4 regions of the Peribacillus sp. SIMBA_075 genome follow, and region 2 is predicted to be linked to each of the others. Evidence: riboswitches for the same ligand, from Rfam matches in the RefSeq annotation. Region 2 holds a riboswitch; each other region holds the start of a gene.
The links. Region 2 has a riboswitch for thiamine pyrophosphate ahead of SB775_RS24080 (ABC transporter substrate-binding protein). Riboswitches for the same ligand answer to the same signal wherever they lie in the genome.
Positions count from the first base shown of each region.

Region 1: linked by a shared signal. The riboswitch ahead of tenA (thiaminase II) and the one ahead of SB775_RS24080 (ABC transporter substrate-binding protein) in region 2 are both predicted to bind thiamine pyrophosphate.
Region 3: linked by a shared signal. The riboswitch ahead of thiC (phosphomethylpyrimidine synthase ThiC) and the one ahead of SB775_RS24080 (ABC transporter substrate-binding protein) in region 2 are both predicted to bind thiamine pyrophosphate.
Region 4: linked by a shared signal. The riboswitch ahead of thiT (energy-coupled thiamine transporter ThiT) and the one ahead of SB775_RS24080 (ABC transporter substrate-binding protein) in region 2 are both predicted to bind thiamine pyrophosphate.

Region 1 is NZ_JAWRYN010000011.1:93,617-96,769, reverse strand. It holds gene SB775_RS11125 (NADH:flavin oxidoreductase) at 1-892, shown strand, start outside; TPP riboswitch at 1,482-1,610, shown strand; gene tenA (thiaminase II) at 1,747-2,430, shown strand; gene SB775_RS11115 (ECF transporter S component) at 2,444-3,028, shown strand; gene SB775_RS11110 (ABC transporter ATP-binding protein) at 3,041-3,153, shown strand, end outside.
Region 2 is NZ_JAWRYN010000052.1:22,063-25,215, forward strand. It holds gene rarD (EamA family transporter RarD) at 1-13, shown strand, start outside; gene SB775_RS24075 (protein-glutamine gamma-glutamyltransferase) at 105-932, opposite strand; TPP riboswitch at 1,201-1,310, shown strand; gene SB775_RS24080 (ABC transporter substrate-binding protein) at 1,445-2,449, shown strand; gene SB775_RS24085 (thiamine-binding protein) at 2,461-2,745, shown strand; gene SB775_RS24090 (ABC transporter permease) at 2,742-3,153, shown strand, end outside.
Region 3 is NZ_JAWRYN010000008.1:131,140-134,292, forward strand. It holds gene thiC (phosphomethylpyrimidine synthase ThiC) at 1-1,410, opposite strand, end outside; TPP riboswitch at 1,546-1,660, opposite strand; gene SB775_RS09190 (HAD family hydrolase) at 1,776-2,564, opposite strand; gene SB775_RS09195 (histidine phosphatase family protein) at 2,739-3,153, opposite strand, start outside.
Region 4 is NZ_JAWRYN010000017.1:54,950-58,102, reverse strand. It holds gene SB775_RS14335 (histidine kinase N-terminal domain-containing protein) at 1-54, opposite strand, end outside; gene SB775_RS14330 (cation diffusion facilitator family transporter) at 289-1,176, opposite strand; TPP riboswitch at 1,412-1,513, shown strand; gene thiT (energy-coupled thiamine transporter ThiT) at 1,620-2,201, shown strand; gene SB775_RS14320 (universal stress protein) at 2,286-2,813, opposite strand; gene SB775_RS14315 (transglycosylase domain-containing protein) at 3,114-3,153, shown strand, end outside.

The DNA.
Region 1 (3,153 bases), on a different contig from region 2:
CAGGGCTGAAAATGGCGTTGGACTTATCGTGACAGAAGGTACGGTGATTAATCATTCGGATTCGTCCAATCAAGCCAATGTACCGCATTTCTATGGCGAAGCTGCATTAAACGGTTGGGCAAACGTCGTGGCTGCTGTACACGAAGTAGGCGGACGGATTATTCCGCAGATTTGGCATATGGGTGCGCGAGGCCATGTTGGCGATTATTCGGAATTGGATATCGCCGCAATCGTTCAAGCCTTTGCGCAGGCAGCATTCGAAGCCAAGCGGCTTGGCTTCGACGGCATTGAGCTTCACGGTGCGCATGGATATTTGATCGACCAATTCTTCTGGGAGAAAACGAACCCGCGTACCGACAGCTATGGCGGCGACATGGTTGCCCGCACCCGCTTCGCGGTCGAGGTCATCGAAGCTTGCCGCCGTGCCGTCGGACCGGAATTCCCGATTGTGCTGCGGTTCTCGCAATGGAAGCAGACGGATTTTACAGCGAAACTGGCAGCAACGCCGGCGCTGCTGGAACGGTTCCTGACGCCACTTTCCGATGCGGGCGTCGATATTTTCCACTGCTCGACCCGCCGTTTCTGGGAGCCTGAGTTCGAAGGCTCCAATCTGAATCTCGCCGGATGGACAAAAAAGCTGACGGGTAAACCGACGATTACGGTTGGATCGGTCGGTCTGGATAACGATTTTACGAGTCACTTTACGGAAGGAAAGAGTGCCAAAAATACCAAGATCGACGGGTTAATCGAAAGGCTTGAACGTGAAGAATTTGATCTGGTAGCCGTGGGTCGGGCATTAATGGTTGATCCTGCTTGGGTAAACAAGATTCGTGACGGCCGAACAGCTGAATTGGTTCCCTTTACATCTGAGTCAGTGAGAACACTTCATTAAGCCTCCGTTTGATTAGTTAACACAAGATACATTCTGGAGTTTATGGATAAAAGTGCTATACGATTGCCGCACAGCGAAGCATATGGAGATTTATGACAGCGATAAAGTTGTAGGGACTGTAGACGAAAACTATGAATTCAAATTAAGAGATCCAATCTATCCAATACTTTGATGCATAATATTTTGTTATGTCTGTCTTTAAAAAAGACTCTTTTCGTAAAGATTGTTGTTTTTAAAACGAAACTATTTAAGGTTGATTGGAGCGGAAGTGCGAGACTCCTGCGGGAGCACCGCCCGCCCCGCGGAAAGCGAGCATCTGGAGGGGAAATCAACCACAACTCACTACCTGGTAAATAGCAACAAAGTATGTGAAAACAGCCTTAAAAAAAGAGGATAAGAGTATCTTATTATTCCATAGAGAATGGGGGGCTGCGGCATCCTCTTTTCTTCATCCTTAGCGTATTAGAAGATTGAAAGACTAGTAATCCAAAAGATTAATAATGAACATCTTTGATTGAAAACTTTTCTAATACGTTTGACAATTGGATTTATCGTGTTAATATAAAGGCAAATGAAATATATATACAATTTGTACCACTAGGGGTGCTTTATAGGTAAAAACTGATTTTACCTGAGAAGCTGAGATTAAAGTATGACTTTAAGACCCTTAGAACCTGATCTGGTTTATACCAGCGTAGGGAAGTGGGGTCTGGGACAATACGTTTCTGTATTATTTCAAGTACAACCACTTTCTTTACGTTAAAGAAAGTGGTTTTTTATTTGCAAAAAAAAGGGGTTATAAAAGGCTTTTATCCGTATCATTCATAAAAAAATAGAATTTGGAGGTAATGGACATGAAGTTTTCAGAGGAAATCCGCCAGGAAGTTGATCATATTTGGGAAGCTAGCTTTAATCACCCGTTTGTTGCAGGAATAGGAGATGGCACATTGCCAATAGAGTGTTTTCGTTTTTATGTCAAGCAGGATGCCTATTATTTATCTCATTTTGCTAGAGTTCAAGCTTTAGGAGCAGTCAAGGCTACAGATTTACATACAACAAGCAGGCTTGCCGGCCACGCACAGGGAACATATGAAGCGGAGTTGAAGCTTCATGAAAATTTTTCTGAGAGATTAGGCATCACCAAAGAAGAACGGGAAAGTTTCAAACCTGCCCCGACTGCCTATGCTTACACTTCCCATATGTATCGTGCGGCATATTCTGGACATTTAGGTGACGTTATTGCGGCTATCTTGCCATGTTATTGGCTGTATTATGAAATAGGTGAAAAGCTGCAAGAGTGTAAACCGGAAGAGCCGATTTATCAAGAATGGATAGCAGCTTACGGCGGAGAGTGGTTCCGCTCTTTGGTAGAAGAACAAATTGCCAGGCTTGATGAGATTGCTGAAAAGGTAACAGATGAAGATAAGGAAAGAATGAAGGAGCATTTTATCCTTAGCAGCCAATATGAGTACTCATTTTGGGAAATGGCTTATCGTTTAGAGACATGGCCTGTGCATAAGGAAACACTAGAAGTATAAAGGAGATTGAAACATGAAAAAAGGATTGAAATTAACGGATATATTAGTCACGATCGTGATTGCCGTAGCATTTGGAATCGTTTATATCCTTTGGGGTTCGATTTATTATTCTGTTAAACCATTAGGATTACATCTAGATCAACTTATTTATGGAATGTGGTTTATAGCTGGCCCCGTCGCCTTTTTGATTTTACGGAAACCGGGTGTGGCACTTCTGGCAGAGATAGCTGCAGCTTCAGGTGAATTCTTTCTAGGTTCACCATGGGGGCTGTCCGTACTCTTATATGGGGTGGTCCAAGGTTTGTTCGCTGAACTGGTATTCATGGCGTTCAAATATAAAAAATTCAATATGCCGGTGGCCGTTTTAGCTGCGATAGCTTCCTGCCTTGCATCAGTAATAATGGATTTTGCCTACGGGGAAATAGGTGCTCTCACTCTTTGGAATTTATCGTTATTCATGATAGCGAGGTTTGTGGGTTCCATATTCTTTGCAGGTGTAACTGCTTATTATCTAGTTAAAGTCCTGGAAACAACAGGAGTAACTAATCTAGTTCGTCCAGTTTCAAGTAAAGATTATGCAGAACTGGACCAAAAGTAGAGGTTGATGGCCATGAAACCAATCGTTTCTGTTGAGAAGTTAAGAATGAAATTTCCAGGTGATGGGTCTTTGATTTTCAAGGACCTATCCGTCTCGATTGATAAAGGTGAAAAAGTTCTATTGTT
Region 2 (3,153 bases):
CATCGGTGCGTGAATAAGAAAAAATGCTTGGTGGTTCCATCCCCAAGCATTTTTTTTTGCCTATATTTAAAGAAACCGGTTTTACGGCAGGAGAATTGCTTGAGTCATGAAAGGTAAATCTTCGGACCTATTTCAGAAACAATCAAATCAGATAGGGTGACAAGACCGTGAACGGGCTTTGCACGGGAGATAGTTGGTTGGAATTGTCTATAGTAGGAACTATCCAAGCTAATGATATGCTTTGTCAGGAATGCTGAGATGGCGGCATTCGGCTTTCTATTGCTATTTAGTTCATCGATGATACCCTGTGCATTGGTAATCCCGATCCCGTGGCCATAAAAGAGGTCTTCTCCTAATAATATTGCATTCTCACCTTGCCATTCAGGTGTTTCCACATCGTGATCAGGGTTTTTGAAGTAAAGGCAATCCCCTGGTAAATAATCCGTTCCTTGATGAACATGAAGAGCCATATTCTTTGGAGGGCGCCAGTCATATAGAAATAGGCTTGAAAAAAGATAGTCGAAATTCCTAGGGCCGATTAAATCCAAAATGGCCTTTAAAAAAGTGACGACTATCGCTGTACCGCATTCGAAAGCGTAAAGCGTTCCATTCAAGAAAATGTCCAGGAGTGCAACATGAGGGGCAATCCCTGGCTGAAGGGTAAAGGTGCCATCCTTTGAAAGGCGCCAATATTGTTTATTGGATGCCGATTCCTCAAGTGTGGAAAATTCTGCATCACTTTTATCCAACGCAAAAGCTGCCTCGATGACTTGGTGCCTCAGTTGTATATCAAAATTAAGGTATCCAAAGCTCCGATATTCAAAAATGTTAGAATCTTCCGCTAGCAATTGGAGAATTTCAAGCGATTTAGCAGATGCTATACCTGGTTGGATGTGACTGACATCTAATAATTTGTGATTAATCTTTATCATGATCATATCCACCTTTTGCTTTTGAAATTAAGGGCATATAAAACCAGTACACAAAAAATGTCCACAGGTTATGCTCATTATATGAATACCTGTAAGGAAATGACTCTTTGAACGTGTCAGGCACGTAAACGAGAATGATTGGAATGGGATGATGTTTTGCTAGATATCCTTTAATGCAAGGGAAACCTTTCCAATTAATGAGAAGAAGCAAATTAGTATTCCTTTTTCTCCATGAATTGATATAATGGGAGAGAAAAGTTCATATGTGCGAGAAATGTAGGGGGGCCAGTACTGCTGGCTGAGATTGCGTCCTTTAGATGCTGACTCTTTGAACCTGATCTGGATGATGCCAGCGGAGGGAACATATTATTACTGACTTTCTGTTTTGTATGTTAAACGTCCGAATTCATCTTCGGGCGTTTTTTGTTTTTTTACCGGTATTGGAATGGACCCTGGCGCCCCATTATGGTTTCGGCATATGGATCTTATATGATGTGTAGGAGGATAATAGTTTGAATAAATTCTTACCACTGTTAACTTCGTTGTTCCTTTTGGCTGGATGTGGGGCAGGCGGAACTAATGAAAAAGAAGAATCATCTAAAAAAGAAGGCAATAAAGAATTAAAAAAGGTATCGGTCGTGCTTGATTGGACACCGAATACAAACCATACAGGATTGTATGTAGCCAAGGAAAAAGGGTATTTCAAAGAACAAGGTCTGGATGTGGAAATTATCATGCCAGGCGAAGCTGGAGCTGATAAACTTGTGGCTTCAGGGAAATCTGAATTTGGCGTGAGCTACCAGGAGGGCATTACGCAGGCCCGCGTGCAAGGCGTGCCGCTTGTTTCGCTAGCTGCTGTCATCCAGCATAATACCTCTGGATTCGCTTCACCTGCGGCAAAAAACATTAAAACTCCCAAGGATTTTGAAGGGAAAACGTATGGTGGCTGGGGGTCTCCAGTTGAAAAGGCCATTATTGATTCACTTATGAAAAAAGAAAATGCCGATGTAAATAAAGTGGATATAGTGAATACAGGGGACACAGATTTTTTCACTTCGGTTAAAAGGGATATAGATTTCGCCTGGATTTATTATGGGTGGACAGGTATCGAGGCTGAGTTGCGGAATGAAAAGCTTAATATGGTTTACTTAACCGATTACTCTGATAAGCTTGATTACTATACGCCTGTTTTGACAACAAATGAAAAGATGATTAAAGAGGATCCTGAGACTGTTAAAGCATTCGTTCATGCAGCTTCGAAAGGGTACCAGTTTGCAATTAAGAATCCTGATGATGCAGCGGACATATTAAGTAAGTCTGCACCTGATCTAGATCCAAAACTAGTGAAGAAAAGCCAGGAGTGGCTTGCAGATAAGTATCAGGATGATGCTCCGCGTTGGGGTGAACAAAAGCTTGAAATCTGGAAGAATTATAGTGATTGGATGAAGGAAAATAAGCTTCTTGAAGGTGATTTCAATCCTGAAAAGGCATTTACCAATGAATTTTTACCAAAATAGGAGGAAATACAATGGCCAATTCATTAATTAGTATACAAATCATTCCTAAAGGGGAAAATGTCATCCCCATGGTCGATGAAGCAATCAAGATCATTGATGAATCAGGTGTCAAGTATGAGGTTCACCCGCTAGAAACAACAATGGAGGGTGAGCTATCCGAGCTTTTTGCCGTGATAGAAAAAATGAATGTAAGAATGATTGAATTAGGCTCGCCGAATGTCATTTCCCAAGTGAAGATACTATATCAGCCAAGCGGGATTACGATGGATACGTTAACGGAGAAATATCGGGCATGATCAAAAGGGGAATTTGGAAGAAGGGGGCTCCCTTCTTTCTTTTATTATGTTTGCTGATAGTATGGGAGTCAATGACAGTCTTATTAAAGGTTGAAAAATGGCTGCTTCCCGCTCCATCAGCCATTTTCATTGAAGGAATTGAGTCGTCCCGTAATCTTTTTGGACACCTTATATCAACAACTGAGCTTGCGTTATCGGGTTTTCTTATTGGAAGCTGTATTGGGTTATTAATTGCTGCAATCTTACACCTATTTCCAGGTGTGAAGGACGCGGTTTATCCTCTGCTCATACTCTCGCAAAATATACCAATCATAGTTTTGGCACCGCTTTTAGTGATCTGGTTTGGCTTTGGCATGCTGCCTAAGTTAATTGTGATTTCACTCGTATGTTTTTTTCCGGTTGCGGTCG
Region 3 (3,153 bases), on a different contig from region 2:
ATCCTCTTTATTCGGAAGTCCCAAATGCTCTTTCGGTGTCACATAACATAGCATGGCAGTTCCAAACCATCCAATCATTGCAGCACCAATCGCAGAAGTAATATGATCGTATCCAGGAGCTATATCCGTTGTTAAAGGTCCTAAGGTATAGAATGGAGCTTCTTGACAGACTTCCAGCTGCTTATCCATATTTTCTTTAATCAAATGCATCGGTACGTGACCGGGTCCTTCCACCATGACTTGAACATCGTGCTTCCAAGCAATCTTCGTCAGTTCCCCCAGTGTTTCCAATTCAGCAAATTGCGCCTCATCGTTTGCATCTGCAATGGATCCAGGACGGAGGCCGTCACCTAATGAAAATGAAACATCATATGCCTTCATGATTTCACAAATCTCTTCAAAGTGAGTATAGAGGAAGCTTTCTTGGTGGTGGGCCAAGCACCATTGTGCCATGATGGAGCCCCCTCGTGAAACAATACCCGTAACTCGCTTTGCAGTTAAAGGGATGTACCGCAAAAGCACACCAGCGTGTATGGTGAAGTAATCGACACCTTGCTCGGCCTGCTCGATTAATGTATCCCGAAAAACTTCCCAATTTAAATCTTCCGCGACTCCATTCACTTTTTCCAATGCTTGATATATCGGAACCGTCCCAACTGGCACTGGTGAATTCCTGATAATCCATTCCCGGGTCGTGTGAATATTCTTTCCGGTGGATAAATCCATTATGTTGTCGGCTCCCCAACGTGTAGCCCAAGTCATTTTCTCCACTTCATCTTCGATCGATGAACTAACAGCTGAGTTTCCTATATTCGCATTTATTTTCACATGAAAATTACGTCCGATGATCATTGGCTCACTTTCAGGATGGTTAATATTTGCCGGAATGATCGCCCTGCCGCTAGCTACCTCTTCTCTTACAAACTCAGGGGCAACATTTTCCCTGATTGAAATGAACTCCATTTCTGGGGTGATGATACCTTTACGGGCATAATGAAGCTGGGTTACGTTTTTCCCTTTCATTGCGCGCAATGGCTTTCTTTTCAATCCCGGAAAAATTTCAGCTTTGGATTGTGACTCCACTTTTTTATATCCATTATCTTCGGGTTTTATTTCACGTCCTTCATACTCCTCAACGTCTTCACGTTCCAAGACCCAATTGCGTCTAATCGGGGCAAGGCCTTTATGAATATCAATGGGATATTCTGAATCCGTATATGAACCGCTTGTGTCATAAACCCGCAAAGGCGGATTCTCCTCTTCGCCGAATGCACCTGTAGTGGGACTTAGCTTAATTTCACGCATAGGCACTTTAATATCAGGTCTAGATCCCTCAACATACACTTTTTTACTCCCGGCAAAACTGGACATAATTGAAACGTTCATGTCATTTACTGAATTACTCATCATGATTTCATTTCTCCTTTTTAAGTTCATTTAAAAAGAACAAAATCCAATCCATTTCGCACGAAAAAACCGGATCTCATATTTAAGACCCGGCTAACGTTAGTATGACTACAGCAATGACCAAATGAAATGTCATTGTTTAGTAGATTCTAACTTCCCCACGCTGGTATGAACCAGATCAGGTCCTGAGGGTTAAGAAGCATAAGCGCTTCTCTCTCAGCCCAACTGTTATTGGACACCCCTAGTCTGAATAATTTAATTGATTACAGGGTAACTATATATCACCCTTTTCATTCTGTATATAATTTGAAAGTCCTAATACTTTAGGTCATCCTCTCCAAATTCGTTACTTGGAGAAGGATCACCAATTAATTTTCCAGGCTCTCAAGGATTGGGAAAAGCTCCTCTAAATGCTTGATTTCATAGGTTGGAAGCACTTCATTCCGTTCCTTATCATGGCGATTTATCCAAACCGACTTTATACCTACCCGTGATGCTCCAAGGATATCCGTCATTAAATTATCGCCGACCATCAATACTTCATCCTTATCAAGCTCCATGATCTCCAAAGCATGCTCAAAAATGGAGGCATCCGGTTTACCTCGTCCAAAAGCTCCAGAAATGACGATTTGATCGAAATAAGGAACTAGTTCAGGTGTAATTTCAAGTTTAGTATTTTGGAGTTCAGGAGAACCGTTTGTCAACAATAGCATTTTGTACTTCCCTTTTAATTCATCTAACACACGGAATGATTCTTCATAAATAAATGGCTTTTTACGTCTCTCTGCAGGGAAACGTTCTGCCAGTTCGAGCCCAAATGCCGGGTCATCGATCCCTAATGCCTTCAAGCCTCTCGTCCATGCTTCTTTCCGATAATTTGGTGCAATCACGGCCATCTTCCGGAATTCATCATGATCATCCTGAAAATTTCCCCACAGTCCTTCAAATGGGTTGATTCCGATCATTTGTGTAAATCCATAAGTATCGTAAGAAGAATAAAGCTCACGCGCTTCCTTCCGAACCGCTTCTTCAAACTCGTCGACATTTAAATCATATTTCTCCTTAGCCACTTCACATGTGGCCACAAAAGCCTCTTTTACACTTTTCTGATCCCATAGTAATGTATCATCTAAATCAAAAAAAACTGCCTTCACCAAATTGTCCAACCTCTTTCCCTATTATTGAATTCGTAAAAATTACACTATTACAATAATAAACCACAACCAAAAGAAAAAGAATAACTAATCGGAAAAGGCCTGCATCTTTCTTAAGCAAAATGTTCAATTACCAGACTTACCTTCTATGGCGGGAAACCCTATATTTTTGACTTATCATCTTTCGAATACATACAGCTTTCCATTACCGGCAATCTTGAATTTTGGACCGGTGAACCCCCGTCGGATCAGCTCTTTCCTCATATAAACCATAAGGGCGGCATGACTCACGATCAGAACATCCCTTTCCCCCTTTGCAAAAACTTCATCCAATACTTTATTGATCCTTCGTTCGGCGATCTTAATTTCCGCCCTTGTCTCCTTGTTGAACAGCGAGCAGCAGCGAATCCAGATGGCCCAAAGGATGAACGGCAGCTTCACCTTCCCTTTGAGAGGGGGAGAAGGTATTTCCCGCAGCTCCTCCATCCGATGAACCGTACCTGGATAAATATGTTCCGCTGTCTTGACAGCTCTCGACATATCACTGCAATAACATTCCTGCCATTCCTCCACGCCAAGTAAAGTCGTTCCA
Region 4 (3,153 bases), on a different contig from region 2:
GCTGTTTTTTTGAGAAGATAAAAAGTGAATGGTCATTTCTCGATTAGATACCATTTTGCCCTCCATACTGTAGGAAAATGAATTTTACTTTCGACCCAGAAATTAATTTATTTGAATAAAATACAAAATATTAAAATAATTATTTTGCTTTTATGATAACAGATTAATGTTTTTTACACATGTGTCAATTGGATAAATATTCGGCAATTAATCGATAAATACCTTTTTTTGACACAGTTTTATTAAAGGAATTGCAGGATTTAATAATAAAAAAAGGTATCCGCAAAGTTAATGACGGTTACCTTTTTTATTAAATGCATATGGTTCAATGTGAACGATCACATGCTGGATGTTATATTCCTTCAAAAGATTCTCTTCGATTTTAACCGTAATATCGTGACCTTGGATGACGGTCAAAAGAGGGTTAACATGTACGGTAGTTTCGAGCAGGATTTCACTTCCGTGCATACGGGCTTTAATTTCACTCATGTCCTTAACGCCTTCTGTCAGTATAATGGTTTGTCCGATCTTTTGCAGGAGCTGCTCGTCGAAACCATCGGTTAAAGAGATGGATGCATCACGGAAGATATCCCAGGCCGTTTTACAGATGATGATCCCTACTACAGCAGCAGCTATCGCATCCAGCCAAGGGATTCCCATCTTAGTACCGATGATTCCTATAAAAGCACCAACACTGACAAGGGCATCGGAACGATTATCCTGTGCAACGGCGTAGATGGAAGAGCTGTTGATCTTTTTACTTAACGCTAAGTTATAACGGTAGATTCCGTACATGAAGATTGCAGAGAAAAGAGCGACATAACCGGTCAGCATATTTGGAACGGTTGTTGAATCTTGCTGGAAGAAGGATTCTATAGCACTGTAAACAACCTGGATGCCCACGGTAATCATGATGAAGGCAGCTACCAGCGAGGCTATGGTTTCTGCCCGTAAATGACCATATGAATGATTATCATCAGGAGGTCTCTTCGAAATTTTCAAACCAATCAATACGGCTATGGAAGCGATGATGTCGGTCGTATTATTTAAACCATCTGCCCAAAGCCCTTTAGAATCACCGAAATAACCGAATGACAATTTAAGAGCAGACAAGAATATGTAAGCGGCAATGCTTATGTAGGCGCCTTTTTCAGCTGAAATCGAATGTTTATCCATGTCTAATCCCTCCCCGGTGTAAATTAAAAGATATCAAAACAAACCTTAGTGAGTCTATAGAAAAGTTGTTGCATTTAGCCATCTAACCTGGTTAATTGCAGATGTATTGAAGTTGGTTAAAAGAAAGGGTACCTCCATAAATATGGGAGTGGTAAGTTTTTATGATATGACATTTTCTTTAAGTTGTCTTTTATAGAAACTAGTAGTATATTCTAACCGAGGATCGAAAATTAAATACTTCCACAAGGGGAGCCAAAAGGCTGAGAGTGAACGGTTGAGTTCAGACCCTATGAACCTGATAGTTAACACTAGCGTAGGGATGTGGTTTTGGATACAAGCAATACTGGGCATCCATTACCGCCCCGGTGTTGCTTTTTTGTTTGTGCAAAATCTGGCAGGGAGGGAACTCATGGACACTTTTCATTTTTGGAGAAGGGAGAGACATGATGAAAAATAAAACGTTATTCATGACAGAGGTTGCCATTTTTGCTTCACTGGCTTTATTACTGGATTTGGTTTCTGGATTCATTTTTTCAAGAATCTGGCCGCAAGGAGGCTCGATTTCAATAGCCATGGTACCGATTTTTCTGATGGCATATCGGTGGGGCATCAAAGGTGGTATGTTAACCGGATTGTTACTTGGGCTTTTGCAGATCGTCAGTGGTACAGCATGGATCAGCACGCCGATTCAAGGCTTCATTGATTATTATCTTGCCTTTACGGTTGTCGGGATATCCGGTGTATTCATGAATAAGTTTGTAAATAGCTATAAAAAGGAAAAGCGTTCCAAAGCGAAGTGGTATGGGATTGGCGGCATGTTTTTGGGCAGTTTTCTGAGGTTTCTGTGTCATTTCATATCCGGAATCGTGTTTTTTGGCTCTGCAGCTCCAAAAGGACAGCCAGTAGTGATTTATTCATTCATTTATAATGGGACTTATATGCTGATCAGTTTTATTTTATCGGCCCTTGTGGTGATGATGTTATATTCGGCTGCTTCAAGTGTATTACTGAAAAAAGCCTATTAACAAAAAAAGCCGGATTCTATAAAGAATTCGGCTTTTTTCGGAGATTAAGCAAATTGAGTCTTACAGGGCGAAACGGCTCAATCCTCATTTTGCAATGAATACCGAACAGGGTGCGTTTTTCGCAATGGAGCTGCTTGTACTGCCAAGAAAGAATTTTTCCAAACCGCTTTTAGCGCTATTGCCTACAACGATGAGGTCGGCAGCAGTTCTTGCCGCATATTCACATACGCTATCTGGCGCATGTCCTTCCAATATCTCGAATTTCCCCTTGACTTGACATTCACTTAGCAATCTCAACGTATTACTTTCTGCGTTCTGAACACTACTCTCAACGGCGGAAGGGGTGTTATTGACCATTTGAATTTCTGGTTGTTCGACTTCAACGACGGGATGTGTCTGGACGGGATCCACATAAAATCCAGCAGCCGGTACAAACCCCGGCGCCGAGGCGTTTCCCATGATACGCTGCTCAACCTTATCAAATAGGACATGAACTACGGTCAGCTCGGCCTCAGGAAAGGCCTTTTTCAATGTTGCTCCATATTCCACGGCACGTTTACTTTCTTCATTTCCATCAAAAGCGACGACAATATGTTTTAAATTTTTTTTCATGCCATCTCCCCCCTTTTATAAGTCTTTAAAGTGTTATACCCACTTTTTAAGGGGTTCACGCCATTAATCGGTATATAGATTGCAAATTACGGGTAAAGGATAGATACGGTCATTATTAAAAATGGTAGGATGAAAATCCTGGTCCTTCAATTAGTCGCGGGCTTATTTTTCATTCGGTGAAGGGGGTATCATCGGCAAGGAAACCGATACCCGGGTATAGTGCTAAAGAAAAGGCGACTTAGCTTAGGCCTTTTAGTCAATCGACGAGTTTTCTTTAATAAAAGGGGTAAAATATTTTTAATGAAACATGTCGCAGATTGGAAAATGGGGGTACAAATGA